Regions from separate parts of the Pseudomonas sp. NyZ480 genome, predicted to be linked through region 1. Evidence: predicted binding sites of a transcription regulator. Region 1 holds the regulator's gene; the other holds the start of a gene.
The links. The regulator sigma-54, encoded in region 1, starts transcription at its own class of promoters, with help from an activator protein. The targets are predictions, from matches to a motif close to ANTGGCATNNANNTTGCTNT.
Positions count from the first base shown of each region.

Region 2: a site for sigma-54 is predicted at 7,209-7,228, ahead of flgB (flagellar basal body rod protein FlgB). Genes of this name have one in related genera too.

Region 1 is NZ_CP120626.1:4,362,135-4,377,039, forward strand. Features, by position in the region: gene hisD (histidinol dehydrogenase) at 1-171, opposite strand, end outside; gene hisG (ATP phosphoribosyltransferase) at 298-933, opposite strand; gene murA (UDP-N-acetylglucosamine 1-carboxyvinyltransferase) at 1,027-2,292, opposite strand; gene P3R38_RS20035 (BolA family protein) at 2,316-2,555, opposite strand; gene P3R38_RS20040 (STAS domain-containing protein) at 2,675-2,977, opposite strand; gene P3R38_RS20045 (ABC transporter substrate-binding protein) at 2,974-3,621, opposite strand; gene mlaD (outer membrane lipid asymmetry maintenance protein MlaD) at 3,631-4,116, opposite strand; gene mlaE (lipid asymmetry maintenance ABC transporter permease subunit MlaE) at 4,116-4,913, opposite strand; gene P3R38_RS20060 (ATP-binding cassette domain-containing protein) at 4,913-5,722, opposite strand; gene P3R38_RS20065 (KpsF/GutQ family sugar-phosphate isomerase) at 5,971-6,945, shown strand; gene P3R38_RS20070 (HAD family hydrolase) at 6,959-7,483, shown strand; gene lptC (LPS export ABC transporter periplasmic protein LptC) at 7,492-8,064, shown strand; gene lptA (lipopolysaccharide transport periplasmic protein LptA) at 8,051-8,575, shown strand; gene lptB (LPS export ABC transporter ATP-binding protein) at 8,576-9,301, shown strand; gene P3R38_RS20090 (RNA polymerase factor sigma-54) at 9,474-10,967, shown strand; gene raiA (ribosome-associated translation inhibitor RaiA) at 11,046-11,354, shown strand; gene ptsN (PTS IIA-like nitrogen regulatory protein PtsN) at 11,367-11,831, shown strand; gene rapZ (RNase adapter RapZ) at 11,834-12,688, shown strand; gene P3R38_RS20110 (HPr family phosphocarrier protein) at 12,709-12,981, shown strand; gene P3R38_RS20115 (class II fumarate hydratase) at 13,123-14,499, opposite strand; gene P3R38_RS20120 (hypothetical protein) at 14,492-14,893, opposite strand.
Region 2 is NZ_CP120626.1:3,847,445-3,862,349, reverse strand. Features, by position in the region: gene P3R38_RS17695 (glutamine synthetase family protein) at 1-184, shown strand, start outside; gene P3R38_RS17690 (MFS transporter) at 314-1,654, shown strand; gene P3R38_RS17685 (hypothetical protein) at 1,701-2,270, opposite strand; gene P3R38_RS17680 (flagellar brake protein) at 2,449-3,192, opposite strand; gene P3R38_RS17675 (flagellar protein FlgN) at 3,273-3,740, opposite strand; gene flgM (flagellar biosynthesis anti-sigma factor FlgM) at 3,792-4,106, opposite strand; gene flgA (flagellar basal body P-ring formation chaperone FlgA) at 4,259-5,011, opposite strand; gene P3R38_RS17660 (chemotaxis protein CheV) at 5,076-6,005, shown strand; gene cheR (protein-glutamate O-methyltransferase CheR) at 6,058-6,885, shown strand; gene flgB (flagellar basal body rod protein FlgB) at 7,274-7,681, shown strand; gene flgC (flagellar basal body rod protein FlgC) at 7,684-8,127, shown strand; gene flgD (flagellar hook assembly protein FlgD) at 8,143-8,853, shown strand; gene flgE (flagellar hook protein FlgE) at 8,887-10,239, shown strand; gene P3R38_RS17630 (hypothetical protein) at 10,291-10,476, shown strand; gene flgF (flagellar basal-body rod protein FlgF) at 10,701-11,441, shown strand; gene flgG (flagellar basal-body rod protein FlgG) at 11,489-12,274, shown strand; gene flgH (flagellar basal body L-ring protein FlgH) at 12,328-13,023, shown strand; gene P3R38_RS17610 (flagellar basal body P-ring protein FlgI) at 13,030-14,145, shown strand; gene flgJ (flagellar assembly peptidoglycan hydrolase FlgJ) at 14,158-14,905, shown strand, end outside.

The DNA of each region.
Region 1 (14,905 bases):
GAACTCCACCAGCGCCGCATCGCCGCGTTCGCGCACGGCCTTGATGATGTCGAGCACACGCTGGTTGACCGCATCATCGGACACGCTTTCCCAGCTCAGCAGATGATCCAGATGTCGGGCGAAATCCGGATCAGCAGCGTTGAGACGGGCAATTGCAGTGGACACGGTCATGGCGAGGGCCTCGATTGTTAGCGAATGCTCAGGCGCCCTAGGCTACCAGTCCATCCGCGCGGGCACCCGAGAAAAATGGCTATGACGCGGATAGACGGGCGCGACAGCGGAGGTCGCGCGCAGAAGTCAGCCGCGGTGTCGCGATTCGACGGCTTGGCGCAGGGTGTCGATCAAGCTCTGGATGCGGGCGTGCTGCATCTTCATGGAGGCTTTGTTGACGACCAGGCGCGAGCTGATCGTGGCGATCAGTTCCTGAGGCTCCAGGCCGTTGGCCCGCAGGGTGTTACCGGTGTCGACCACGTCGATGATCTTGTCGGCCAGGTTGATCAGCGGTGCCAGCTCCATGGAGCCGTACAGCTTGATGATGTCGACCTGACGGCCCTGTTCGGCGTAGTAACGCTTGGCTACGTTGACGAACTTGGTGGCCACACGCAGGCGCCCCTTGGGCTCCGGCGCACCGACGACACCCGCGGTCATCAGCTTGCAGCGGGCAATCTGCAGGTCCAGCGGCTCGTACAGGCCCTGGCCGCCGTACTCCATCAGCACGTCCTTGCCGGCCACGCCCAGGTCGGCGGCGCCATGCTCGACATAGGTCGGCACGTCGGTGGCACGCACGATCAGCAGGCGCACATCGTCCTGCGTGGTGGGAATGATCAGCTTGCGGCTCTTGTCCGGATTCTCGGTCGGCACGATACCGGCCTCGGCCAGCAACGGCAGGGTATCGTCGAGAATACGGCCTTTGGAAAGCGCGATGGTCAGCATTGGAACGTCGGTCCTTAAGCGGCTACTGCCGGCCGGGCGTGTTTCGCCCGACCGCATTCAATTCGAATGGCGCGTCCCTGCGCCAGCGGGCGACTAGCCCGGTACGCGGCGGATTTTCGCGCCGAGCATCTGCAGTTTTTCTTCGATGCACTCGTAACCACGGTCGATGTGGTAGATGCGGTCGATCAGGGTATCGCCTTCGGCGACCAGCGCCGACAGCACCAGGCTGGCCGATGCACGCAGGTCGGTGGCCATGACCGGGGCGCCCTTGAGTACAGGTACACCGGTGACGATGGCGGTGTTGCCTTCGACCTGGATCTGCGCGCCCATGCGGTGCATTTCGTACACGTGCATGAAGCGGTTCTCGAAGATCGTCTCGATCACGGCGCCGGTGCCCTCGGCAATGGCATTGAGCGAGATGAACTGCGCCTGCATGTCGGTCGGGAACGCTGGGTACGGCGCGGTACGCAGGTTCACGGCTTTCGGCCGCTTGCCGTGCATGTCCAGCTCGATCCAGTCTTCACCGGTGGTGATGTCGGCGCCGGCTTCCTTGAGCTTTTCCAGCACCGCTTCAAGGATGGTCGGATCGGTGTCCTTGACCTTGACGCGACCACCGGTCACGGCAGCAGCGACCAGGTAGGTACCGGTTTCGATACGGTCGGGCATGACGCGGTAGTTGGCCGAACCCAGGCGCTCGACGCCATCGATGGTGATGGTATCGGTACCGGCGCCCTGGATCTTGCCGCCCATGGCATTGATGAAGTTGGCCAGGTCGACCACCTCAGGCTCACGCGCGGCGTTCTGCAGCACGCTGCGGCCCTTGGCCAGGGCAGCGGCCATCATGATGTTTTCGGTACCGGTCACGCTGACGGTATCGAAGAAGAAGTGTGCGCCACGCAGGCCGCCTTCTGGCGCCTTGGCCTTGATATAGCCGCCTTCGACTTCGATTTTCGCGCCCATGGCCTCCAGGCCACGGATGTGCAGGTCCACCGGACGCGAACCGATGGCGCAACCGCCCGGCAGGGCGACTTCGGCCTCACCGAAGCGGGCGACCATCGGGCCAAGCACGAGGATCGACGCCCGCATGGTCTTGACCAGCTCGTAGGGCGCTACCAGGGTCTTGATGGTGCGTGGATCGATCTCGACCGACAGCTTTTCGTCGATCACAGGCTCGATGCCCATGCGACCGAACAGCTCGATCATGGTGGTGATGTCGTGCAGGTGTGGCAGGTTGCCCACGGTCACCGGGCCATCGGCCAGCAGGGTGGCCGACAGAATCGGCAGGGCCGCGTTCTTCGCGCCCGAAATGCGGATCTCGCCGTCGAGACGAGCGCCGCCAGTAATAATCAGTTTGTCCATTGGAATCTCGCCGCCAAGTTGGCTCAGGTGCGCTCAGCCCAGGCTGCGCTGCTGAAAAATTTCATGGTTACCGCATGGATGCTGCCATTGGCGATCCAGGGATTCAGGTGAGCATAGATCGCCTGCTGACGCTTGACCGGGCTCAGGCCAGCCAACTCATCGCTGATCACGTTCAACTGGAAGTTGCAGCCTTCGCCTTCAACTTCGACCCGGGATCCCGGCAATTTCTCTTCAAGGAAGCTTTTAACTTCTACGGCCTGCATGCTCAACCTCAATCGGCGCCCGATGCGCGCGGGTCGGCCATCATACAAAAAAGCCCCTCGCCTGCGAAGCCCATAAAGGGCATGTGCTGACCGAGGGGCCCACCTTCACCGACGAGCGTTCAGCTCGCCAGCACCTCATCCAGATCGTAGACGCCGGCAATTTCGCGCATGTCGTCGGGCATGCCGCGCACTTCCCAGCGTTTGCCGCCGGCCTGGGCATCGCGCATGAAGCCCAGCAGCAGCGACAGACCGACACTGGAAGACTTGCTGACCGCCGTGCAATCCAACACCACGTGCGTTTCGCGACATGCCGCGATCAGCGCCTGGCCCTGCTTGCGCAAAGCCGGGCCGCTGCGGTAATCCAGCACCCCAGCCAGGCGCAGAACGCCAGGCTCGGCCATGCTCACGCCGGTCTCGCTCATTTCACTTCCTTGTCAGGAGAGTTGTCGGCGGCCTCCTTGGCCTTGGCCACTTCACCGGCCCAGCCATTGATGGTCTTGTCCAGGTCGTTGCCGTTGCGCTGCATGGCGTCGGCGAACTGGTCGCGGAACAGCTTGCCGATGTTGATGCCGTTGACGATAACGTTACGTACTTTCCACTCGCCGCCAAGGTTCTCCAGGGTGTACTGCACGGGGTACACGGCACCGTTGTTGCCGGTGACCTTCATGCCGACGCTGGCGCGCTTGCCATCATCAGGCTTGGCCGGGTCGACGGTGATGCCTTGGTTGTTGTACTCAAGCAGTGCATTGCCATAGAACTGCATCAGGCTGCGCTTGAAGTTCTCCTGGAAGCGCTGCATTTGCTCCGGCGTGGCCTTGCGCGAATACTTGACGGTCATGATGCTTTTGGAGATGCCGTCAGCGTCCACCACCGGGCCCAGGATGCGGTTGAGCGCATCGTAGAAGGCATTCGGGTTGGTCTTGTACTGTTCTTTGTTGGCCTTGAGGTCGCTCAATAGCTCGGTGGTAGTGCCTTGAACCACGTCACGCGGCGACTGCGCAGCGAAGGTCAGCAGGGGGAAGGCCGCCAGCAGGACCAGCAGGCCACGTCGCAGAATCGAAATCATGGAAACTCCTTAATTAGCCGGTTGCGCTTCTTTCGGTTCCTTGCCAACGGAGTTGAGCAGGAACTTGCCAATCAGATCTTCGAGCACCAGTGCGGACTGGGTGTCATGGATGGTGGCGCCATCCTTGAGCACGTCTTCCTCACCGCCCACGCTGATGCCGATGTACTTCTCGCCAAGCAGACCAGCGGTCAGGATCGACGCAGTGGAGTCGACAGGCAGGTTGTCGACATTCTTGTCCAGCTGCAGCGTCACCCGACCGGTGTAGGAATCACGGTCCAGGTCGATGGCGGTGACCTTGCCGATGGTTACCCCGGCCATGGTCACCTTAGCTCTGACAGTCAAACCGGCGATATTGTCGAAGTAGGCATAAACTTTATAGGTATCGCTGCTCGGGCTGGCCGACAACCCGCTGACACGCAGGGCCAGCAGCAGCAGCGCCAGGATCCCGGCCAGAAGGAACAGGCCGACACCGATTTCCAGGGTGCGGTTTTGCATCAGAAATCTCCAAACATCAAGGCGGTCAGAATAAAGTCCAGACCCAGGACAGCCAGCGAGGCATAGACCACGGTCTTGGTGGTGGCACGGCTGATCCCTTCTGAGGTGGGCTCACAGTCGTACCCCTGGAATACGGCGATCCAGGTGACGACGAAGGCGAACACCAGGCTCTTGATCAGCCCGTTGAGCACGTCGTCGGTAAAGGAAACACTGTTCTGCATGTTGGCCCAGAACGAGCCCTCGTAGACACCCAGCCAGTCGACGGCGACCCAGGACCCACCCCAGATACCGACCACGCTGAAGATCAACGCCAGCATCGGCAACGAGATGAAGCCGGCCCACAGGCGCGGCGCGACGATGTACTTGAGCGGGTCGACACCGATCATTTCCAGGCTCGACAGTTGCTCGGTGGACTTCATGTTGCCGATTTCGGCGGTCAGCGCCGAGCCTGCGCGACCGGCGAACAGCAGCGCAGTCACCACCGGGCCGAGCTCACGCAGCAAGGTCAGCGCGACCATCTGCCCCACCGCCTGCTCGGAACCGTACTTGGTCAGGATGCTGTAGCCCTGCAGCGCCAGCACCATGCCGATGAACACACCGGAAACGACGATGATCGCCAGCGACAGCACGCCGACCAAATACAACTGCTTGGTCAGCAGCTGGAAGCCGCCACCGATACCCCCACGCCCTACCAGTGCGTGGAACAGGAACAGGCAGGAACGCCCCAGCACCGCCAGCACGTCGATCGCCGAGCGACCGAACAGACGGATACGTTCGAGTAAGGATTTTCTGCGCATCAACGCGCCCCCAGCAGATCGGCGCGGTAGTCAGGCGCGGGAAAGTGGAATGGCACCGGACCGTCCGGGTCACCCTTCATGAACTGGCGGATGCGTGGATTGTCGGAGCCCATCAGTTCGTCCGGAGTGCCCTGCCCCAGTACCTGCCCATCACCGACCACATAGATGTAGTCAGCGATGCTGGCGGTTTCGGCCAGATCGTGGGAAACGACGATGCTGGTGATACCCAGCGCATCGTTGAGCAGGCGGATCAGCCGCACCAATACGCCCATGGCGATTGGGTCCTGGCCGACGAAGGGCTCGTCGTACATCAGGATCTGCGGATCCAGCGCAATCGCGCGGGCCAGCGCCACGCGGCGCTTCATGCCACCCGACAGTTCGTCCGGCATCAGGTCGATGGCGCCGCGCAGGCCGACGGCCTGAAGCTTCATCAACACGATGTCACGAATCATTTCGTCGGACAGCTGGGTATGCACACGCAGCGGGAATGCGACATTCTCGAACACGTCGAGGTCGGTGAACAAGGCGCCGCTCTGGAACAGCACCCCCATTTGCTTGCGCGCATCGAACAGGTCGCTTCGGGACAGCGTAGGCAGGTTCTGCCCGGCCACCCAGACTTCTCCACTGGAAGGACGCAACTGCGCGCCCATCAGGCGCAGCAATGTGGTCTTGCCGCAACCCGATGGCCCCATGATGCCGGTGACCTTGCCGCGCGGAATGCGTATGTCGACATTGCTGAAAATGCTGCGCGAACCGCGCTTGAAGGTGACGCCCTTCAACTCGACCGCGTAGGCGCTATCCACACTCATCTAGACTCCTTGCTAGTGCAACCTCGTCCTAATGGACGCCGGCCTCCTTCTTGAAGGCACAAGCGCCCCTGGCGGGCCGAATAGCGGGAAACTATATCACCGCTGACAGGGCTGCCCCAAGGCCATGCCTTGACTCGTTCAGCCCAGGGACAGACTTTCATGACATTCGATAGGACGATGGAAAGGATGAGGGTTTCTTCCATTGCGGCTATAATCGCCGCCTTTTCATCAGGCATTGCTTTCCGAACATGAGCCAATCCAGCGAGCTGATCCAATCCGCCCAGCGCACCCTGCGCCTTGAACTCGAAGCCGTCCAGAGCCTGATGGCCCGCATCGACGCCAATTTCGTCAAGGCTTGCGAACTGATCCTGGCGAGCAAGGGCCGGGTCGTCGTGGTCGGCATGGGCAAGTCGGGGCACATCGGCAACAAGATCGCCGCCACCTTGGCCAGCACCGGCACGCCGGCATTTTTCGTGCACCCTGCCGAAGCCAGCCATGGCGACATGGGCATGATCACCCGCGACGATGTCATTCTCGCCCTGTCCAACTCCGGCAGCACCGCCGAAATCATTACCCTGCTGCCGTTGATCAAGCGCCTGGGCATCCAGATGATCAGCCTCACCGGTAACCCGGACTCGCCCCTGGCGCAGGCCGCCGAGGTCAACCTCGACGCCAGCGTCGCCCAGGAAGCCTGCCCGCTGAACCTGGCGCCCACATCCTCGACCACCGCCGCACTGGTGCTGGGCGATGCCTTGGCCATCGCGCTGCTCGAAGCCCGCGGTTTCACCGCCGAGGATTTCGCCTTCTCGCACCCCGGTGGCGCCTTGGGCCGTCGCCTGCTGCTGAAAGTCGAGAACGTGATGCACTCGGGCGATGACCTGCCGAAGGTCCAGCGTGGCACCCTGCTCAAGGACGCGCTGCTGGAAATGTCGCGCAAAGGCCTGGGCATGACCGTGATCCTCGAGCCGGATGGCAAGCTGGCCGGGATCTTCACCGACGGCGACCTGCGCCGCAGCCTGGATCGCAACATCGACGTGCACACCACCCTGATCGACCAGGTGATGACCGTGCATGGCAAGACCGCTCGCGCCGAAATGCTGGCCGCCGAAGCCCTGAAAATCATGGAAGACCACAAGATCAGTGCATTGGTGGTAGTCGACCAGAACGACCGCCCGACCGGCGCCCTGAACATGCACGACCTGCTGCGCGCCGGGGTCATGTAAGGAGAGCATGGACATGAACCAAGACCTCATGCAACGCGGCAAGGCCATCAAGCTGGCCGTCTTCGACGTCGACGGCGTCCTCACCGACGGCCGCCTGTACTTCCTCGAAGACGGCAGTGAGTTCAAGACCTTCAACACCCTCGATGGCCAGGGCATCAAGATGCTCATGGCCACGGGCGTGACCACGGCCATCATCAGCGGACGCAAGACGCCAGTGGTCGAGCGTCGGGCCAGGAACCTGGGCATCCCGCATCTGTACCAAGGCCGGGAAGACAAACTGGTGGTGCTCGACGGCCTGCTCGCCGAACTGGGCCTAAGCTATGAACAGGTCGCCTACCTGGGCGACGACCTGCCCGACCTCCCCGTGATTCGCCGGGTGGGCCTGGGCATGGCGGTGGCCAGCGCCGCACCGTTCGTTCGCCAGCACGCCCATGGCGTGACCCAGGCACGCGGCGGCGAAGGCGCCGCCCGCGAGTTCTGTGAACTGATCATGCAGGCCCAGGGCACCCTGGACGCTGCCAACGCAAATTACCTGTAGAGCCGCCCATGTTCAGCAAGAAAGCCCGCACCATCGCGCTGCTCGCGGTCATTGCCGCCCTGCTGGTGGCAATCAGCTACTGGAACGTCAGCCCGGAGAGTTTCCTCGACAAGCCTGCGGCCCAGGTGGACGAGAGCGCGATCGACTACTATGCGATCAATGCCCATAGCCTGCAGTTTCTGCCCGACGGCAAGCTGCAGTACGAAATGACCGCCGACAAGGTCGAGCACCTGACCGCCAGCGAAGTCACCCTGGTGACCAAGCCTGACCTGCACCTGTACCGCGGCACCGAGTTCCCCTGGCACGTGCAGAGTGCGCGCGCCGAGGTCAACCCGGATGGCACCGAGGTCGAACTGATCGACCAGGTTCGCGTTGCCCGTACCGACGAGAAGCAGCGCGAAACCATCATTACCAGCTCACGCATGACCGTGTTCCCGCAGAAGCAATATGCGCAGACCGAGCAAGCCGTTAGAATCGACGGCGCCGGTGGCACAACTACGGGCAAAGGAATGAAAGCGTATTTGAAAGAAGGCAGGATGGACCTGCTCTCTAACGTAAGAGGACAGTATGAGGCTCGTTAAAACCCTCCCCCTTTTGCTCAGCCTGAGCGCAGCACTGGGAAGCGCGAGCGCCTTCGCCCTGCCGAACGACCGTGACCAGCCGATCCGCATCCAGGCCGACAACGCTCACCTGGACGACAAGCAAGGCGTGGCGACCTACACCGGCGATGTGATCATCACCCAAGGTTCGATGATGATCAAAGGCAACACCGTGACCATCACTCGCGCCCAGTCGGGCGACATCGACGTGGTGACTTCGGTTGGCAACCTGGCCTACTTCGAGCAGCAGCAGAGCGCCGCCAAGCCCGACAAGATGAAAGGCTGGGCCGTGACCATTCAGTACCAGGCGCAGAAAGACATGGTGATCCTCACCGACCGCGCCAAGGTCGAGAACGAAGGCAACACCACCGAAGGCGAGAAGATCGTCTACAACACCAAGACCCAGGTTGCGACCGCGGGCCGAGGTGGCAACGTGACTGCACCGCGTCAGCGTATCGACATGGTGATCCAGCCGAAGAAGAAGGCCGAGTAAATGGCAACCCTCAAAGCCCAGCACCTGGCCAAGAGCTACAAGGGGCGGCAAGTCGTACGCGACGTCAGCCTGTCGATCGACAGCGGCCAGATCGTCGGCCTGCTCGGCCCCAACGGCGCCGGCAAGACCACGTGCTTCTACATGATCGTAGGCCTGGTCCAGGCCGACCAGGGCCGCGTGCTCATCGACAACCTCGATGTCAGCCACCAGCCGATGCACGGTCGCGCCCGCGCCGGTATCGGTTACCTGCCCCAGGAGGCCTCGATCTTCCGCAAGCTGTCGGTGGCCGACAACATCATGGCGATTCTCGAGACCCGCAAGGACCTGGACCGCGATGGCCGTCGCAAGGAGCTGGAAAGCCTGCTGCAGGAATTCCACATCAGCCACATCCGCGACAACCTCGGCATGAGCCTGTCCGGCGGCGAGCGTCGCCGCGTGGAAATCGCCCGGGCCCTGGCGACCGCGCCGAAGTTCATCCTGCTGGACGAACCTTTCGCCGGTGTCGACCCGATTTCCGTAGGCGACATCAAGCAGATCATCCACCACCTCAAGGCCAAGGGCATCGGTGTACTGATCACCGACCACAACGTCCGCGAGACCCTGGACATCTGCGAAACCGCGTACATCGTCAACGATGGTCGACTGATCGCCGAGGGCGATGCCGAGACCATCCTGGCCAACGATCTGGTCAAGGAAGTTTACCTGGGTCACGAGTTCCGACTCTGACCCCGGCGCGCCTGGAGCACTGGCAATCCCGCCTCATCGAGGCTTAAGTTGTTACAGCGCTCTAGGCAAACGCTACAATTTAAGGCATAAAACTTGCTTGATTTGGCGCTCCGGCGCCCTCGTGTAGTGGATGGCGCATGCGCGCCGGCGAACAAGGTATTTAGCCCCAGCCATGAAACCATCGCTCGTCCTAAAAATGGGCCAGCAACTGACGATGACACCGCAGTTGCAACAGGCCATCCGCCTGCTTCAGCTCTCTACCCTGGACCTCCAGCAGGAAATCCAGGAAGCGCTGGAGTCCAATCCGATGCTCGAACGTCAGGAAGACGGCGACGACTTCGACAACAGCGACCCGATGGCGGACAACGCCGAGAACAAACCGGTCGCCGAAGTTCAGGACAACAGTTTCCAGGAAAGCGCACCAAGCGCCGAGAACCTGGAAGACGGTGAGTGGAACGAGCGCATTCCCAACGAGCTTCCCGTCGACACCGCGTGGGAAGATATCTACCAGACCAGTGCCAGCAGCCTGCCCAGCAACGATGATGACGAGTGGGACTTCACCACCCGCACCTCCGCGGGCGAGAGCCTGCAGAGCCACCTGCTGTGGCAACTGAACCTGGCGCCGATGTCCGACACCGACCGCCTGATCGCCGTGACCCTGATCGACAGCATCAACGACCAGGGCTACCTCGAGGATACCCTCGAAGAAATCTGCGAGGGCTTCGACCCCGAGCTGGACATCGAGCTGGACGAGGTCGAAGCCGTCCTGCACCGCATCCAGCAATTCGAGCCTGCCGGGGTGGGCGCTCGCAATCTTGGCGAGTGCCTGCTGCTGCAACTGCGCCAACTGCCCGCCAGCACGCCGTGGATGAGCGAAGCCAAGCGCCTGGTGGTCGATTTCATCGACCTGCTCGGCAGCCGCGACTACAGCCAGCTGATGCGCCGCATGAAGCTCAAGGAAGACGAACTGCGCCAGGTCATCGAACTGGTACAGAGCCTCAACCCACGACCGGGCTCGCAGATCGAATCCAGTGAGCCGGAGTATGTGGTCCCCGACGTGATCGTGCGCAAGGACAACGACCGCTGGCTGGTCGAGCTGAACCAGGAGGCGATCCCACGGCTGCGGGTCAATCCGCAGTATGCCGGTTTCGTCCGCCGTGCCGACACCAGCGCCGACAACACCTTCATGCGCAATCAGCTGCAAGAGGCGCGTTGGTTCATCAAGAGCCTGCAAAGCCGCAATGAGACCCTGATGAAGGTCGCCACCCAGATCGTCGAACACCAGCGCGGTTTCCTCGACCACGGCGACGAAGCGATGAAGCCGTTGGTCCTGCACGACATCGCCGAAGCGGTGGGCATGCACGAGTCGACCATTTCCCGGGTAACCACCCAGAAATACATGCACACGCCGCGCGGCATCTACGAACTGAAATACTTTTTCTCCAGCCATGTGAGCACCTCCGAAGGCGGAGAATGCTCGTCTACGGCGATCCGCGCGATCATCAAGAAACTGGTTGCGGCGGAAAATCAGAAAAAGCCATTGAGTGACAGCAAGATCGCTGGTTTACTGGAGGCACAAGGCATTCAGGTAGCCCGTCGCACCGTCGCCAAGTACCGCGAGTCCCTCGGCATCGCGCCGTCGAGCGAGCGCAAGCGACTGATGTAGCCCCTGAATGTGCCACAGCGTTTGCGGGGCAGGTGCAATACCTGCCTCTTTATGCACGGGCAACAAAGGAGAAGCTGTATGCAAGTCAACATCAGTGGACACCATGTAGAAGTCACCTCCCCTCTGCGCGAATACGTAGAGCAAAAGCTTAAGCGCGTGGAGGGTCACTTCGACAAGATCACCAACGTGCAGGTCATCCTGAAAGTCGAGAAGCTGCAACAGAAGGTCGAAGCGACCCTGCAGATTCCTGGTGGCGAAGTGGTCGCAAACGCGGAACACGAAGACATGTATGCAGCGATCGACGCCATGGCCGACAAGCTCGACCGCCAACTGAAAAAACACAAGGAAAAACAGCAAAGCCTGCTGCAAGGTGCAGCCGCCCGCTGATCCCCCTCATCCATGATCCGACTTGAAACCATCCTGACCCCCGGCCGTTCCCTCGTGAACGTGCCGGGAGGCAGTAAAAAGCGCGCCCTCGAGAAGGTCGCCACACTGATTGCCGAACAAGTTCCAGAACTGGAGATGCAAGACGTCTTCGAAAAACTGGTCGGTCGTGAAAAGCTCGGCTCGACCGGTTTCGGCAACGGTATTGCCATCCCCCACTGCCGACTCGAAGGCTGCACGGCACCTGTCAGCGCACTGCTGCATCTGGATGCCCCTATCGACTACGACGCCATTGATGGCGCACCGGTAGACCTGCTGTTCGTCCTGCTGGTCCCCGAAGCGGCCACCGATGCCCACCTTGAACTGCTGCGCCAGATCGCCAGCATGCTCGATCGCAAGGAGGTCCGCGATCGCCTGCGTGCCGCCGACAGCAGCGAGGCCCTGTTCCAGGTAGTCCTGGACGTACAGAACGAGCACTGAACATGCGCCTGATCATCGTCAGCGGCCGCTCCGGTTCGGGCAAGAGTACCGCCCTTGATGTGCTGGAAGACAACGGCTACTACTGCATCGACAACCTCCCCGCCGGGCTGCTGCCGCAGTTGGCGGAGAACGCGCTGATCAACACCGAGTTGCAGCAGCCCAAGGTTGCTGTCTCCATCGATGCCCGCAACCTGCCCAGCCACCTGACGCGGTTTCCCGAGTTGCTCGAAGAAGCTCGTGGCAGGCACATCCAGTGCGATGTCCTGTTTCTGGACGCTGATGAAGAAACGCTGCTCAAACGCTTCTCGGAGACCCGGCGACGCCATCCGCTGACCAATGCCAACCGTTCGCTGGCCGAGGCGATCCGTGTCGAAAGCGAGCTGCTAGGGCCGATTTCCGATCTGGCCGACCTCAAGATCGACACCACCAACCTCAACCTGTACCAACTACGCGACTCGATCAAGCTGCGCCTGCTCAACCAGCCTGAACCTGGAACGGCATTCCTGGTCGAATCGTTCGGTTTCAAGCGCGGCATGCCGGTCGACGCCGACCTGGTGTTCGATGTGCGCTGCCTGCCTAATCCTTACTGGAAGCCAGAGCTGCGCGAACATTCCGGCCTCGATCAACCGGTTATCGACTACCTGGCTGCCCAGCCGGATGTCGAAGAGATGTTCAACGATATCTCCAGCTACCTGCTCAAGTGGTTACCCCGCTTCGCCGCCAGCAACCGCGCCTACGTCACCATTGCCATTGGTTGCACCGGTGGCCACCACCGCTCTGTGTACCTGACCGAACGTCTCGGCCAGTTGCTGCAGCAATCTTTGAAAAACGTCCAGGTCCGCCACCGCGACCTATAGCCCACAGGATCCGCACCACGATGCCCGCCCGCGAAATAACCATCATCAACAAGCTGGGTCTGCATGCCCGGGCGGCAGCCAAGTTCGTCGGCGTGGCCGGTCGATTCCCCTGCCAGGTCAGGGTCGGCCGAGCTCCGGACAAGATGGTGGACGGCAAGAGCATCATGGCCGTGATGATGCTGGCGGCGGGCAAAGGCACCCAGGTGCATCTGCTCACCGAGGGCGAGCAGGATGATGAAGCCATGGAAGCGCTGGTAGCGCTGATCAACAACTATTTCGACGAAGGCGAGTAATCGCCGGGGCTCGACACAGTGTCTCCGCGATTGTGAGATCGAGCGCCTGCGCGACGCCTCGCGAGCAAAGCTCGCTCCTACCCCGATCGCGAGGGTCTGTAGGAGCGAGCCTTGCTCGCTATACGCCGCACAGGCGCAAGATCAGATACCACCGGCAGTCAGTTTTTCAGGATCCAGCAGCGCTTCGAGCTGATCACGCGACAAGTCGGTGTGCTCCAGCGCCACGTCGATGATCGGGCGACCCTGCTTGTACGCGGTCTTGGCGATCTCGGCGGCCTTGAGGTAGCCAATGATCGGGTTCAGTGCGGTCACCAGGATCGGATTGCGCGCCAAGGCCTCCTTGAGCTTGCCTTCATTGACCTTGAAGCTGGCAATGGCCTTGTCGGCCAGCAGGCGGCTGGCATTGGCCATCAGCTCGATGCTCTCCAGCAGGTTGCGGGCAATCACCGGCAACATGACGTTCAGCTCGAAGTTGCCCGACTGACCGGCCACGGCGATGGTCGCGTCGTTGCCGATCACCTGCGCGGCAACCATGGCGGTGGCTTCTGGAATCACCGGGTTGACCTTGCCCGGCATGATCGACGACCCAGGCTGCAGTGCTTGCAGCTCGATCTCCCCCAGACCGGCCAACGGTCCGGAGTTCATCCAGCGCAGGTCATTGGCGATTTTCATCAACGCAACGGCGGTGGTCTTGAGCTGGCCTGAAAGCGCTACTGCGGTGTCCTGCGAGCCGATCAGCGCGAACAGGTTCTGCCCAGGCGTGAACGGAACCTGGCTCAGGTCACTCAAGTGGTGGGCGAAGCAGGCCGCGAACCGTGGGTGGGCGTTGATTCCGGTACCGACGGCCGTGCCCCCCTGGGCCAGGGCCTGCAAGCTGGGCAACGTCGCCTCGATATGGCCCCGCGCGCCGCTGATCTGAGCCGCCCAGCCATCGAGCACCTGGCTCATGCGCACCGGCATGGCATCCATAAGGTGGGTACGACCGGTCTTGACGAACTGATGGACTTGCAGCGACTTCGCTTCGATCACCTGCACCAAATGGTCCAGCGCAGGCAGCAGTTGGCCATGCAAGGCCAAGGCGGCACTGACATGGAGGGTGGTCGGGATGATGTCGTTGCTGCTCTGGCCGCAATTGACGTGATCGTTGGCATTGACCGGCGCTCCGAGCACACGGCTGGCCAAGGTGGCGATCACCTCGTTGGCGTTCATATTGGAGCTGGTACCCGAGCCGGTCTGGTAGACATCTACCGGGAAGTGCTGGATGAAGTCACCGGCCAACAACTGCTCGACTGCCGTGACGATGGCCTGGCCCTGCGCGACGCTCAGTTGCTCGAGCTCGATATTGGCCTTGGCCGCCGCAGCCTTTGCCAGCAGCAATGCACGGATGAACTGGGCGGACATGCGCTGACCGCTGATCGGGAAATTGTCGACCGCGCGTTGGGTCTGGGCACCGTACAGGGCCTGGGCCGGCACCTGGAGTTCGCCCATGCTGTCACGCTCGATACGGGTATCACTCATCTTCAAATCCTTGCATCAGTTCATCGGGAGAAATCGAAGGCAGCAGCACGCAGTTCGCCAATTGTAGGGCGTAGGGCTGCCAGCGTTGGTTCTGTTCGCGGCGATCGAGGTTGCGCAGGTCCAACAGCGGGCGCCAGGCCTGGTCCAGGCACAGGCAGCGCCAATGCCAGGGCAGCATGCGATCACAGGCGGTATCCCGCAGGAGACGGAAGGAGGTCAACGCCACCGTCCAGGCCGACGTTTCGGTACAGCACACCAGATAACGGCCTTCGGCCAGGTAGTGCTCTATCAGGCGCGGCTCGTCGGGCTCGAGGGCGCAACGGATGCGTCGGCTGAGCCAACGCCAGTTTTCCAGGTAGGGCAGTTCGCGCAGGACGGGTTTCATGAACATCATCGCCGAGTTACT
Region 2 (14,905 bases), 510 kb from region 1:
ACACCTGAGTCTGCCCTGCACGCTGCACGCTGCGTTGGAGCGCCTCCAGCGCAGTGGGCTGGCGCGGGAGCTGTTCGGGGATGAGTTCATCGAGGGTTACCTGGCCACCAAGACGATGGAGCTGACGGATTTCTTTGATGAGATCACGCCTTGGGAGCGGCGAGTGCTTGCGACACAGGCCTGAACGCGACACAAGCACGACTGGATGCGCCTTTGACCAGGTATTTCACCTTCAAGGGCCTGCGCCGTGGCCGATTTACTTTTATGCTTGCCTGCAACCAACGCCACCTGACCAGGGAGCTAGACGGGACGTATGCGTAACATCTGGAAGCCGTTTCAGTCGCTGTATTTCGCGGCCTTGATGATGCTGATCGGCTCAGGCCTGCTCAGTACCTACCTGGCCCTGCGCCTGGCGGCCGATCATGTCGACAGCCTGTGGGTGGGTGCGCTGATGGCGGCCAACTATTTTGGCCTGGCGGTGGGCGGCAAGGTCGGTCACCGACTGATCGGCAGGGTGGGGCACATTCGTGCCTACGCGACCTGTGCCGGAATCGTAGGTGCGGCGGTATTGGGCCACGGCCTGACCAATTGGCTGCCGGTCTGGGTCGGGCTGAGGATGATCGTCGGCCTGGGCATGATGTGCCAGTACATGGTGATCGAAAGCTGGCTCAACGAGCAGGCGGATGCCAAGCACCGTGGTGCGGTGTTCAGTGGCTACATGATCGCCTCGTACCTGGGGTTGGTACTCGGTCAGTTGATCCTGGTGGTGCACCCGCAGTTGGGGCCTGAGCTGCTGATGCTGGTCGCCATGTGCTTTGCCCTGTGCCTGGTTCCGGTTGCCATGACCCGGCGGATTCACCCGGCGCCGCTGCGCCCGGCACCGATGGAGCCGAAGTTCTTCATCAAGCGGGTACCGCAGTCGCTGAGCACGGTGTTGGGTTCGGGCCTGATCGTCGGTTCGTTCTACGGCCTGGCGCCGCTGTATGCCTCCAGCCAAGGGCTGTCTACCGAACAGATCGGTCTGTTCATGGGTAGCTGCATCTTTGCCGGCCTGCTGGTGCAGTGGCCGTTGGGCTGGCTATCAGATCGCTACGATCGCGCGGTGCTGATCCGCAGCGTCGCCGTGGGGCTGGCGCTGGCTTCGGCACCTTTGGCCTTCCTGCCCAGTGTGCCGCTGGAGTTGCTGTTCGGCATTGGCTTCGTGATTTCTCTGTTGCAGTTCTGCCTGTATCCGTTGGCAGTGGCATTCTCCAATGACCACGTCGAAAGCGAGCGACGGGTTTCATTGACCGCCATGCTGCTGGTCACCTACGGCGTGGGTGCGTGCATAGGGCCCTTGGCAGCGGGGGTGCTCATGAAGGTGCTGGGCGCGCAAATGCTGTACGCCTTCTTCGTGTTCTTCGCGTTGGTACTGGTATGGCGGATCCGACCGAAAGCGGTTACCGGTCTGCATCAGGTGCAGGACGCGCCGCTGGGTCACGTGGCGATGCCGGCGGCGGGCTCGCCGCTGTCGGCGGCACTTGACCCGCGGGTTGACGAACAGACCGTGCAGGACATGATGCAGGCGCCGGTAGCGGCGGAGGATACCGAGGAAGATCAGGCGCCAAGGGCCAATGGCGTCAAGCCTGAGGCAGAGATGGACCGTTCGGTTTGACGCGGTGAGCAATCCGCAGTGGCCGGTGGGGCCATCGCGGATCGCCTCAGGCAACCGTGATGTTACGCAGTTGGAATCTCAATATCTCGCCGTCCATGTTCCCGGCGTTGAGAAACCAGTGATGCAAATGCGGTTTGTTCCTCGTGTAGACGCTTTTGATGTGTGCCACCCTGTAGCCGTCCTTGTCGCGTAGGTAGAACTCGATGTTCTCGGCGCTCTGGATGTCGCCATCCCATGGCTGTAGCGTTTCGATTTTCCAGATCGTCTGGCGGGTGGGCAGCAGGTTCACAGGATTCAGCGCGTCGATGATCCTTCCTGCCACGTGCGTCCCGTACAGGCCAAGCCAGCCGTTCTTGTTCTGTTGGAGCCTCGCACCTCGATACTCCCAGGTGTCCGCGCACTGGATGCGGTAAAGGGTGCGGTCATGTTTTTCCTCGATGAACACGAATTCGAACGTGATCGGCCTGAAACTCAGCGTTGCGCCTCGATAATCTTCGGTGCACAGCCAGCCGTCCTGGTCGGCGGCGTAAAGCGGGTGCGCTGCCAGCGGTGTTTCGACAACGCCTACCCGGCCGTGCTGGCAATGTAATTCGGCGGTAAATGTGCGATGCAGCATCGTGTGTCCTCGGCTCGAAGCGTTCTTGGCGCGGTGCGGGACACACTAAACGGTCGGGCTTTGGCCGGTAACCTGGAAACGCTGCAGCAAAGGGGAGCTGCTTGTTAGGCTGCAAGTCATCCGGGCGGAAAAACGAAAACGCCACCCATTGGGTGGCGTTCGCGGAGGAGGCGAGCGATCAATAATCGTCTTTGTCGAACCGGCGCGCTTCACGCTGCAGCTGGTAAACGAAACTTTCGATCTTGCGTTGCGCCTGGCCGTTCAGGTTATGGAAGCGCACGCCCGCGAAAGTGGTGTTGATCCGCTCTTCGAAGTGCAGGTGGCGCAGCTCGACCATGGTATCCACCAGGCCCAGGGGGTTGCCGGACTTGAACCGTTCGTACACTTGGCCCAGCTGCAGGCGCTCGGAAACGTCGCCTTCAAAACGCAGTTTGCAGCCGGTGGCCGAAATATCCAGCAGTTTGCCACGCAGGGCACCGTTACCCTTGAGGTGGGTGCCGTCAAGGATGACGTCGACCAGTTGCGAGAGCTTCAGCGCAGCGCGAAAGGCATTGCGACGCTGGTGGTAGGTCATCTCCCTCGGCAGGCCGCCACGGTAGCAGCGGTGACCATCGACTTCGCTGATTCGCAGCTGATCGTTGCATTCCCAGGCGATGCGCACGCCATCGTGGAAGCCTTCGACGCGGAAGGGTTCGCCGTTCTCGATGAATTTTTCGCCATCGCGCGGGATCATTTCATCCAGGGCCAGGACATCGCTATCGCGGTCCACTTGCACCACGTAACTCTGGAACCGCTGGCTACGCTCATGGAAGGTGATGATCAGAGGATCGTGGCTTTCCTGCAACTGGCGTAGGTTGGCCGCGATCTCCAAAGGCGTGGTCAGCACCTTTGGTGGCTGCGGAGCGTCGGTTTCATTGAACACGGGTTATCAATCTCCAGGCAAAAACGGCACACGCAAGTTACGGCATTTTGCCATTATGTTCCGTGCCTTGATAGAACTAATCACACTTGGCTGAGCGCCCGGGGCTTGTTCATTGGCGAGGTAGTGCCACGGCTGTCATACAGGGACGGAGAGTCGCCACCGTTGAGAATTCGGATCTGGTTGGCCGTGGTGTGTTGTTGCATCTGGATGATACGGCCATTGGTCTCGTTGACCTTCTTGCAGGCATCCAGCAATTGGCCGAGTACATCAAGCTGCTGCATGATGATTTCGCCGTTGGACGATTGTGCGGCCAGGGCTTGCACGCCAGCACGGTCGGGGCTCAGGCCCAGCTGGGTGAGCAACTGGTTGCGTCGCTGCCCCTGCTGCTCCAGCAAGACGATCAAAGACTGCTTACGGGCCAGAATGTGCTCCAGCACCATCATGTCGCGGCCATGCAGGGCCAGCGCTTCCTTTTCAAGAAGCTCGAGCAGCTCCTGAGTGGGGGCGATGTCGTCTTCGATCAGTTGCAGCAGAGTGATATCGTGCATGGCTAACTCTTAGGCCTTTATTAGCGTCCGTGAAGTCAGCGCGCCGTAAGGTTAGCGCTGGGCTTCGAAATCAAGCAGTTTGCTGGCGACCCGGCCGGCATCGACCTGGTAGCTGCCGTCTGCGATCGCCTGTTTCAACTGGGCCACACGGGCGCTGTTGACCTCGGGTTGATCGCGCAGCTTGTCGCTGATCTTCTGCAACTGCTGAGCCTCTTGGCTGAGGTGTACCGCTTCTCCGCTGGCGCTGGCGCTTTTCGGCGCCTCTTGGGTTTCGCCGGTTTTGTCGGCGCTACCGGACGCGGTGTTGCCGCGTACGCCGCCCGTGATGGACGGAGAGTTATTCAAACGACTGAAGTCGATGACCATGATCAGAAACCTCTGGGTATTTGGACGCTTGCCTTGTTTTCGGCCAACCCGAAAGAAACTTTAGGCACAAATGCATAGCCGCCTGGCAGCGCGCTCGCGAACCCGATTTCTGACACAGTTTAGGAAAAGCAGTTCCTCACTGCCAGTCCATTCTACATGGCGACCTCCACCTGCCCTGGGCCTGTGACCCGGGCTTTTACCACGCGTTTGGAGTTCAGGTTGCGGATGCGGATCTGTTCGCCGATGCCGCCTTTGCTGAGCGCTTCGCCTGGCATGCGCACGCTCAGGGTGCCGCTGCGCGCAACGATCACCACGTGGTCGCCCTTGCGCACGACGTCGGCCTGTTCCAGGTGTTGGGGAGTCAAGACCTGGTCGAGCACCGTGGGGCGCAGCACTTTCATCTCAAGCGCCTGGTCGAGTTCGGTGAGAAAGCCTTGGTTCAGCGTTCCGACATCCCGTTCGCGCAGGGCGACGTCACCCTCGCCGACCGTGCTGCCGCGCTTGAGTGGGCGGGTGGCCACCACCACGTCGCGATACAGCCGCACGGTGGCCGGCACGAATACCGTCCAGGGGGCGCTGCCATCGCAGCGTACGCGCACCGTTACCCGGCCCAGCGGCTGGGCCGGGCTTTCCAGCGAAGCGTCCAAGGCCTGGCTGCACAGTGGCATGCGTAGGCGCGGGTCGAGCGAATTGACCTGGATGTCGTAGCGGCCCGCGGTCTGGGTCGTGGCCAGGTAATCCTCAACGGTAAATTCAAGAAACCCTTGGGTGACACCGATAAGCTGTTCAGGCAAGGTGAACGCGTCCGCCAGCGTACGAGCACCGGGTGCCAGCAGGCACAGCGCGGCGAGCGTGCTGCTCAGCAGGCGGGTCAATCGTCGGAAAAATGTCGTTTTCGTGTACATGGCACTCAAAAAAGCAAAGCCCGTGCCGACTCGGTACATAGGCTGACAAGTAAAGGAGTCTGGCATGGCTGGTGTTATGGATTCGGTCAACCAGCGCACGCAACTGGTGGGGCAGAATCGCCTGGAGTTGCTGTTGTTCCGCCTCAACGGCGAGCAACTCTACGGCATCAACGTATTCAAGGTCAGGGAAGTGCTGCAGTGCCCGGAGCTGACCTTGCTGCCCAAGTCCCATCCGGTGGTGCGTGGTGTGGCCAATATTCGCGGGGCGACCATCCCGATCCTCGACTTGTCGATGGCGACCGGTTTGCCCGGCCTTACGGAAGACACGCGCAACAGCTTCGTGATCATCACCGAGTACAACACCAAGACTCAGGGCTTTTTGGTGCACTCGGTGGAGCGCATCGTCAACATGAACTGGGAAGAGATCCATCCGCCACCCAAGGGGACTGGGCGCGATCACTACCTGACGGCGGTCACCCGGGTGGACAACCGCATGGTCGAGATCATCGATGTGGAGAAGGTGCTGGCCGAAGTGGCGCCGTCGTCCGAGTCGGTGTCCGCCGGCGTGGTCGATGCCGAGGTGCAGGACAAGGCCGTGCTGCTTCGGGTGCTTACTGTCGACGACTCGTCGGTGGCGCGCAAGCAGGTCAGTCGTTGCCTGCAGACGGTCGGTGTCGAGGTGGTGGCGCTCAACGATGGTCGTCAGGCCCTGGATTACCTGCGCAAGCTGGTGGACGAGGGCAAGCGACCCGAGGAGGAGTTCCTGATGATGATCTCGGACATTGAAATGCCGGAAATGGATGGCTATACGCTGACTGCGGAGATTCGCAGTGACCCGCGTATGCAAAAGTTGCACATCGTCCTGCATACTTCATTGTCGGGGGTGTTCAACCAGGCCATGGTCAAGAAGGTCGGCGCCGATGACTTCCTGGCCAAATTCAAGCCGGACGACCTTGCCCAGCGCGTGGTCGACCGGATCAAGGCAACGCATTGAAGCAGTTGGGGGGACAGCTCCCGACACCAGTGATTGAAAAGAGGCGGCGTTAGTGTCTACGGGTAATTTGGATTTCGAACAGTTCCGGGTATTCCTGGAGAAAGCCTGTGGCATCCTGCTGGGCGAGAATAAGCAGTATCTGGTCTCCAGCCGTCTCAACAAGCTGATGGAGCAGCAGGGCATCAAGAGCTTGGGCGAGCTGGTCCAGCGTATTCAGACGCAGCCGCGTAGTGGGCTGCGCGAGCAGGTGGTCGATGCCATGACCACCAACGAGACCCTGTGGTTTCGCGACACCTATCCGTTCGAAGTGTTGAAGAACAAGGTGGTTCCGGAGTTCATCAAGAACAATCCGGGTCAGCGTCTGCGCATCTGGTCGGCGGCCTGTTCGTCGGGGCAGGAGCCTTACTCCATCTCCATGGCGCTGGACGAGTTCGAGCGCAGCAACCTCGGACAGTTGAAGATGGGAGCGCAGATCGTCGCCACCGACCTGTCCGGTTCGATGCTGAACAACTGCAAGACGGGTGAGTATGACAGCCTGGCGATTGCCCGTGGTTTGTCCCAGGAGCGGTTGCAGCGTTACTTCGACACCAAGGGGCCAGGGCGTTGGGCGGTGAAGCCGGCCATTCGTAGCCGTGTCGAGTTCCGTTCGTTCAATTTGCTCGACAGCTATGCGGCGCTGGGCAAGTTCGACATCGTGTTTTGCCGCAACGTGCTGATCTACTTCTCGGCGCAGGTGAAGAAAGACATTTTGATGCGCATTCACAGCACCTTGAAACCGGGTGGTTATCTGTTCCTTGGCGCTTCCGAGGCGCTGAACGGGCTGCCGGATCATTACCAGATGGTGCAGTGCAGCCCGGGGATCATCTACCAGGCCAAGTGATCAGGAGGGGGCGGGTGCTTGTCTGTGGGGTGTGGCGCCTGTGAGATCGAGCGCCGCCCGCGCGGCGCATCCCCAGCAAGGCTCGCTCCTACGTTTGTTCACGGCCAATAACATCTGTGGCGCGCGCGCGCGACCGCCGCAGCGCTCCCGACCAACTCCCATCGCCCCGCCATCTGCCCTCTGACGTCAATTTTTTGTTTTGCCGCTTTTGCCGTCCGGCAATTGCCGCTCAGGCATCTCCAGGCGGAAGCACTTTGCCGCTTTTCTGGCATGCCGGCGCTGCCGGTAACCGCAAAAACCCCGCAAACATGGGCTTCTACAGGTTTGGCACAGCACTTGCTAAAGCTTTGGCAACCACACGCTGGTCAACCTTTGAAGGTTCCCTGACATGAGCATCAGTTTCGACAAGGCGCTTGGCATTCACGAAAAGGCCCTGGGCTTCCGCGCCCAGCGTGCCGAAGTGCTGGCCAACAACATCGCCAACGCCGACACGCCCAACTACAAGGCGCGTGACATGGATTTCTCGTCGGTGCTCGCCGCCGAGAGTCAGAAGCAGCAGAGCGGGCGCTTCGCCATGGAGCGTACCAACAGCCGGCACATCGAGGCCGAAGGCCTGGCCATGGCGGACGATACCCTCCAGTACCGTACGCCTGCGATGCCGTCGATCGACCAGAATACCGTCGACGCCCAGGTAGAGCAGGCCAACTACACGGAAAACGCCATGGGCTTCCAGGCCAGCTTCACCTTGCTCAACAGTAAATTCAAAGGGCTGGTTTCGGCCCTGCGCGGAGAGTAACCATGTCCCTGTCCAGTGTCTTCAACATCGCAGGCTCCGGCATGAGCGCGCAGAACACGCGTCTCAATACCGTGGCCTCCAACATCGCCAACGCCGAGACCGTTTCGTCGAGCATCGACCAGACCTACCGCGCTCGCCACCCGGTGTTCGCCACCACGTTCCAGAACGCGCAGAGCGGCGTCAGCCAGTCGCTGTTCGAAGACCAGGGTGAAGCCGGTCAAGGCGTTCAGGTCAAGGGCATCATCGAAGACCAGAGCAACCTGGAAGCGCGCTACGAGCCCAACCATCCGGCGGCGAACAAGGACGGTTACGTCTACTACCCCAACGTCAACGTGGTCGAGGAGATGGCTGACATGATCTCCGCCAGCCGTGCGTTCCAGACCAACGCCGAACTGATGAACACCGCCAAGAACATGATGCAGAAAGTACTGACCCTGGGTCAGTGATAAGGAATCCAGACCATGGCAGTCGATAGCACCAGTGGTGTGAACCTCAATGACGTCATCGCGGCGTCAGGTGTCACCACCAGCAGCGCCAAGAAGACCACGACTACCAGCGCTGCGACCGGCAACCAGACGTTGGGCAAAGATGCCTTCCTGCAGTTGCTGGTCACCCAGATGCAGAACCAGAACCCGCTGGATCCGCAGGACAACAGCGAATTCGTCGCACAGTTGGCGCAATTCAGTAGCCTCGAAGGCATCACCTCGTTGAACGAGTCGGTCAGCGCCATCACCAGCGCCATGGCTTCGTCGCAAGCGCTGCAGGCGTCCTCGCTGGTCGGTCGTTCGGTGATCGTGCAGAACGACAAGGCCATCGTCGACACCACTGAGAGCTTCAACGCGCAGTTCGTGGTGCCCCAAGCCATCAGCGAAGCGAAGATCACTATCACCGACAAGGATGGCAACACCGTCAAGACCATCGAGTTGGGCGAGCAGAAGGCCGGTTATGCCGACTTCATCTGGGATGGTACCAACAGCAAGGGCGAGAAGGTCGATCCGGGCACTTACACCTTTACCGCCACTACCACGGTGGACGGCAAGGCGGTGCAGATGAATACCTTGCTGCCAGCCAAGGTCACCAGCGTCAGCTTCAACACCACCGGCGAGATGGTGCTGAACCTGGCGGGTGTCGGCAAGGTTTCGCTGTCCGACGTACAAACCATCGGTATCTAAGGCCGATAGAACGGCAAGAAAAGGAGCAACTACATGTCTTTCAATATCGGCCTTAGCGGTCTGTACGCGGCCAACAAGCAACTGGACGTCACTGGCAACAACATCGCCAACGTCAACACCACCGGCTTTAAATCCTCCCGTGCCGAATTCGCAGACGTATACGCGGGGGCCAACCGCCTGGGCGTGGGCAAGAACCAGGTGGGTAACGGTGTGCGCTTGGCAGCGATCTCCCAGCAGTTCAGCCAGGGCGACGTCAACAACACCGGCAACGTACTGGACATGGGTATCCAAGGCCAGGGCTTCTTCATCCTGTCTGACAACGGTGCGCGCGTGTACACCCGTGCCGGTGCCTTCCAGAACAGCAAGGATAACTACGTGATCACCTCGGACGGCCTGCGCCTGCAAGGCTATGCCGCCGACGAGAACGGCAACATCAAGCGTGGCGTACTGACCGATCTCAAGATCGATACCTCCTCGCTGGCGCCGAAGGCCACCACCCTGATCGACCAGGGCATCAACCTGAACTCCGAGGCGGACATCATTCCGCTGCCGAGCGCCACGCCTGCCGGTCCGGCGTTCGACCCGGCCGACGATACTACCTATACCAAGTCGTTCCCGACCAAGGTGTATGACAGTCAGGGTAACGAGCACACCATGGAGCAGTTCTACCGCAAGACCGGGACGAACCAGTGGACCATGTACACCCTGATCGATGGCCGCAATCCGATGGACCCGACGTCGGCTGCCCCGCTGGAGGCGTCCATGACCTTCAACTCCGACGGTAGCGTGGCGTCGATGGCGACCGACCCTGCCAGCATTCCTGTGGGTGCTCCGGCCGGTGCCCAGTGGGACGTGACCAACAATACCTTCACCCTCAAGGGTTGGATTCCAGCCGCCAAGGATGCTTCGGGTAACTGGGCCTCCAACGGTTCTGCGGAAAACGCTGCGGGCATGCGCCTGTCGATGAACAGCACCACGTCCTACAACACGGAAACCGCGCGCATGTCGCAGTCCCAGGACGGCTACGCCACCGGTATCCTGTCGAGCCTGTCGATCGACTCCACCGGCGTGATGTTCGCAAGCTTCAGCAACCAGCAGTCGCGCGCCATCGGCCAGGTGGCCCTGGCCAGCTTCGCCAACGAACAGGGTCTGCAGCAGATTGGCGGCACTCGCTGGACCGAGACCTACTCCTCGGGTATTCCGGGCATTGACTCGCCGAAGACCGGTACTCTGGGTAGCGTCGAGTCCAACTCGCTGGAAGCCTCGAACGTCAACCTGACGCAAGAGCTGGTCGAGCTGATCAAGGCGCAGAGCAACTACCAGGCGAACGCCAAGACCATCTCCACCGAAAGCACCATCATGCAGACCATCATCCAGATGACCTGATGCTGGATTGAGGGTAGGGGCTGCAGGGCGGCCCCGCTTCATGGAGTTAGCATGAACAAGTGGCTCATTGCGCTGGTCGCCGTTTTTTGCCTTGCCCAGGTCCAGGCTGGCACCGCTTATTGGTGGCGCTGGGAGAGCCAGGCGGATGGCCGGCTGGTCTGTTCGCAATGGTCGCCGGGTGATGGCTGGAAGAAGTTCGCCGGGCCATACACCAATGGTGGCTGCAGGGAGCCATAGCGCCACTTGGGATCTTGCCGGCGACGAGGTCTTAACAAGCCATCGTCTTTGCCGCCAGCGGCAACCCGGCGCCGGATAACCGACGTCAGTGCCGGTCACCAGCCCCTCGAAAGCCCGTATTTACGGGCTTTTTCACGATTTAAGAAAGTTGGTTCGGAACTTGCTTTAAAGCCTGCACAGCAACGGCGAGCGGCAAATGATCGCCAGTGCAGCGGAGGATGACTGTGGACAAGATGCTTTACGTGGCCATGACCGGCGCCAGCCAGAACGCGCTGGCGCAGAAGGCCCATGCCAACAACCTGGCGAACGTTTCCACCAACGGTTTCCAGCGTGACCTGGAGCAGGCGCGCTCGATGCCGGTGTTCGGTGACAGCTTTCCGGCGCGTGCGTTCGCGATGACTGAGCGTCCCGCGACCGACTTCAGCGAAGGGCCGATGGTCGAGACTGGGCGTGAACTGGACGTGGCAGTCGCGGGGCAGGGCTTCATCGCCGTGCAGGCGCCAGATGGCAGCGAGGCTTACGTGCGCACCGGCAGCCTGAACATCGATGCGCTGGGCGTGCTGCGCGCCGGCAACGGTATGCCGGTGATCGGCAACGGTGGTCCGATCGCCATTCCGCCAGAGCAGAAGGTGGAAGTGGGCGCCGACGGCACCATCAGTATCCGTGCCATGGGTGAAGACCCCCGGGTGATGGCCGAGGTCGATCGCATCAAACTGGTCAACCCCGACACCAAGGGCCTGACCAAAGGCCTGGATGGCTTGATCCACACCCAGAATGGCCAGCCGGCCGACGCCGACGTCAATGTGCGCGTGGTGTCCGGTTTCCTGGAGGGCAGCAATGTCAATGCCGTCGAAGAAATGACTTCGGTGCTCGCGCTGTCCCGTCAATTCGAACTGCACGTCAAGATGATGAACGCGGCCAAGGAAGGCGATGAAGCCATGGCGCGTGTTTTGCAAATCGGCTAATCACATTTGAAAGGGTGCCGTAAAACAGGCGCACGAGGAGAACACTGATGCTTCCGGCTCTTTGGGTCGCTAAAACCGGCCTGTCCGCCCAGGACACCAACCTGACCGTCATTTCCAACAACCTGGCCAACGTCTCGACCACCGGCTTCAAGCGTGATCGCGCCGAGTTCCAGGACTTGCTCTACCAGATCAAGCGTCAGCCGGGCGCGCAGTCCACCCAGGACAGCGAACTGCCGTCGGGTCTGCAGGTCGGTACCGGTGTGCGCATCGTCGGCACCCAGAAGAACTTCCAGACCGGTAGTCTGCAGACCACCGAGAACCCGTTGGACATCGCCGTCAACGGCCGTGGTTTCTTCCAGATCCTGCAACCCGATGGCACCGTTTCCTATACCCGTGACGGTACCTTCCACCTGAACTCTGATGGTCAGGTCGTCAACGCCGATGGCCTGGCGCTGGAGCCGGCCATCGTCGTGCCAAACGACGCCCAGACCTTCACCGTCGGCCAGGACGGCACCGTGTCGATCACCACCGCCGGCAACCCGGCCGCCCAGGTCATCGGCAACATTCAGACCGCTGACTTCATCAACCCGGCCGGCCTGCAGGCGATGGGCAACAACCTGTTCCTGGAGACCGCCGCCAGTGGCGCCCCACAGGTGGGTACCCCAGGCCTGAACGGTTTCGGTACCACCTTGCAGCAGACCTTGGAGAACTCCAACGTCAGCACCGTGGAAGAGCTGGTGAACATGATCACCACCCAGCGCGCCTACGAGATGAACTCCAAGGTCATCTCCACTGCCGACCAGATGCTGTCGTTCGTCACTCAGCAGCTGTAACGCCGGCTTCTGGTTCCTAGCTCCTAGTTCAGTTGCAGCATGAGGTAAGTGTCATGAATCGTTTGTTGTCCGTTTTCGCCCTGGGGGGGGCGGTGTTGATGGCAGGTTGTGTCGCTCCGACACCCAAGCCCAACGACCCGTACTACGCGCCGGTCCTGCCGCGCACCCCGTTGCCGGCAGCGGCCAACAACGGTTCGATCTACCAGGCGGGCTTCGATCAGAACCTGTACAGCGACCGCAAGGCGTTCCGGGTCGGTGACATCATCACCATCACCCTCAACGAACGCACCTCGGCCAGCAAGAACGCAGGTTCCCAGATTCAGAAGAACAGCAATGCCAACATTGGCCTGACCTCGCTGTTCGGGACCACGCCCAATACCAACAACCCGTTCGGTGGTGGCGACCTTTCCCTCGAGGCGGGCTACAGCGGTGAGCGTGCCACCAAGGGCGATAGCAAGGCCACCCAGGGCAACACCCTGACCGGTTCGATCACTGTCACCGTCGCCGACGTGCTGCCCAATGGCATCATCGCCGTGCGCGGCGAGAAGTGGATGACCCTGAACACCGGCGAGGAACTGGTGCGCATTGCGGGCTTGGTCCGTGCTGACGATATCGCCACCGACAACACCGTGCCGTCGACCCGTGTGGCCGATGCGCGCATCACCTATTCGGGCACCGGCTCCTTCGCCGATGCCAGTCAGCCGGGCTGGCTGGATCGCTTCTTCGTCAGCCCGCTCTGGCCCTTCTGAGTGCGGATGACCATGTTCAACGTAAGGCAGCTGCTTGCCGCGACCCTGCTTCTGTCCTGCACCTTCGGTGCCCATGCCGAACGCCTGAAGGATATCGCCAGCATTTCTGGCGTGCGCTCCAACCAGTTGATCGGCTACGGCCTGGTGGTGGGGCTCAACGGTACGGGTGACCAGACCACCCAGACCCCGTTCACCCTGCAGACCTTCAACAACATGCTGTCGCAGTTCGGCATCAAGGTGCCGGCCGGTTCCGGCAACGTACAGCTCAAGAACGTTGCCGCGGTGTCGGTGCATGCCGACCTGCCGGCCTTCGCCAAGCCCGGCCAGGTAGTGGATATCACCGTCTCGTCCATTGGTAACTCCAAGAGCCTGCGTGGCGGAAGCCTGTTGATGACGCCGCTCAAGGGTATCGACGGCAACGTCTATGCCGTCGCCCAGGGCAATCTGGTGGTGGGCGGTTTCGATGCCGAAGGGCGTGATGGTTCGAAGATTACCGTCAACGTTCCGTCGGCCGGCCGTATTCCTGGTGGTGCTACCGTCGAGCGGGCGGTACCCAGTGGTTTCAACCAGGGCAACAGCCTTACCTTGAACCTCAATCGCCCGGACTTCACTACGGCCAAGCACATCGTCGACAAGGTCAACGACCTGCTCGGCCCAGGCGTGGCCCAGGCAATCGATGGCGGCTCGGTGCGGGTCACCGCGCCGATGGACCCGAGCCAGCGTGTCGATTACCTGTCGATTCTAGAGAACCTTGAGATCGACCCAGGCCAGGCCGTGGCCAAGGTCATCATCAATTCGCGTACCGGTACCATCGTCATCGGCCAGAACGTGAAGGTTTCACCTGCCGCCGTGACCCACGGCAGCCTCACCGTGACCATTACCGAAGACCCGATCGTCAGTCAGCCGGGGCCGTTCTCCAATGGCCAGACTGCCGTTGTGCCGCGCTCGAAAGTCAATGCGCAGCAGGAAGCCAAGCCGATGTTCAAGTTCGGCCCGGGTACCACGCTGGATGAAATCGTGCGGGCAGTGAATCAGGTGGGCGCTGCGCCCAGCGACCTGATGGCCATCCTCGAAGCACTGAAGCAGGCCGGCGCCTTGCAAGCCGACCTGATCGTCATCTGAGGACGCCGACTGATGAATACCAAAGTTTCCAGCGGTGCCGACAGCGGTGCGTACACCGACCTCAATCGTCTCAATTCGCTCAAGCATGGCGATCGTGACAGCGACGCCAACGTGCGCAAGGTGGCCCAGGAGTTCGAGTCGCTGTTCATCAGTGAGATGCTCAAAGCCTCGCGCAAGGCCAGCGATGTGCTGGCCGACGACAACCCGATGAATTCCGAGACGGTCAAGCAGTACCGTGACATGTACGACCAGCAGTTGGCCGTGAGCATGTCCCGCGAGGGTGGAGGTATCGGCCTGCAGGACGTGCTGGTTCGCCAGTTGTCGAAGAACAAGGCCGCGCCGGCCAACACCAGCCCATTCCCGCGCATCGACGGCCACGCCCCGGCCTTGTGGGGCAACAAAGTGGCCGAGCCTGTGCACGCGACCCAGTCGACCGCCACGCGCAATGATGTGGCCGCGCTCAATTCGCGGCGCCTGGCGCTACCGAGCAAGCTCACCGATCGCCTGCTGGCCGGTATCGTGCCATCGGCAGGCAACGCCGCGGCAACCACCAATACCGCTGCGGTGCCACCCCGTGAAGGGCAGGTGGTAGCAGGTGCTGCGCAGACCTTCGCCGCGCCCGAGCGTGGCATGCGCATCCTGGGCCGCGCCGTGGCGCAGCCGCCGCTTGCGCCGAAAAAAGCCTTCGCCGACAGCGACGCCTTCGTCGCCACCATGCTGCCGATGGCCGAGCAGGCTGCCAAGCGCATTGGCGTCGACC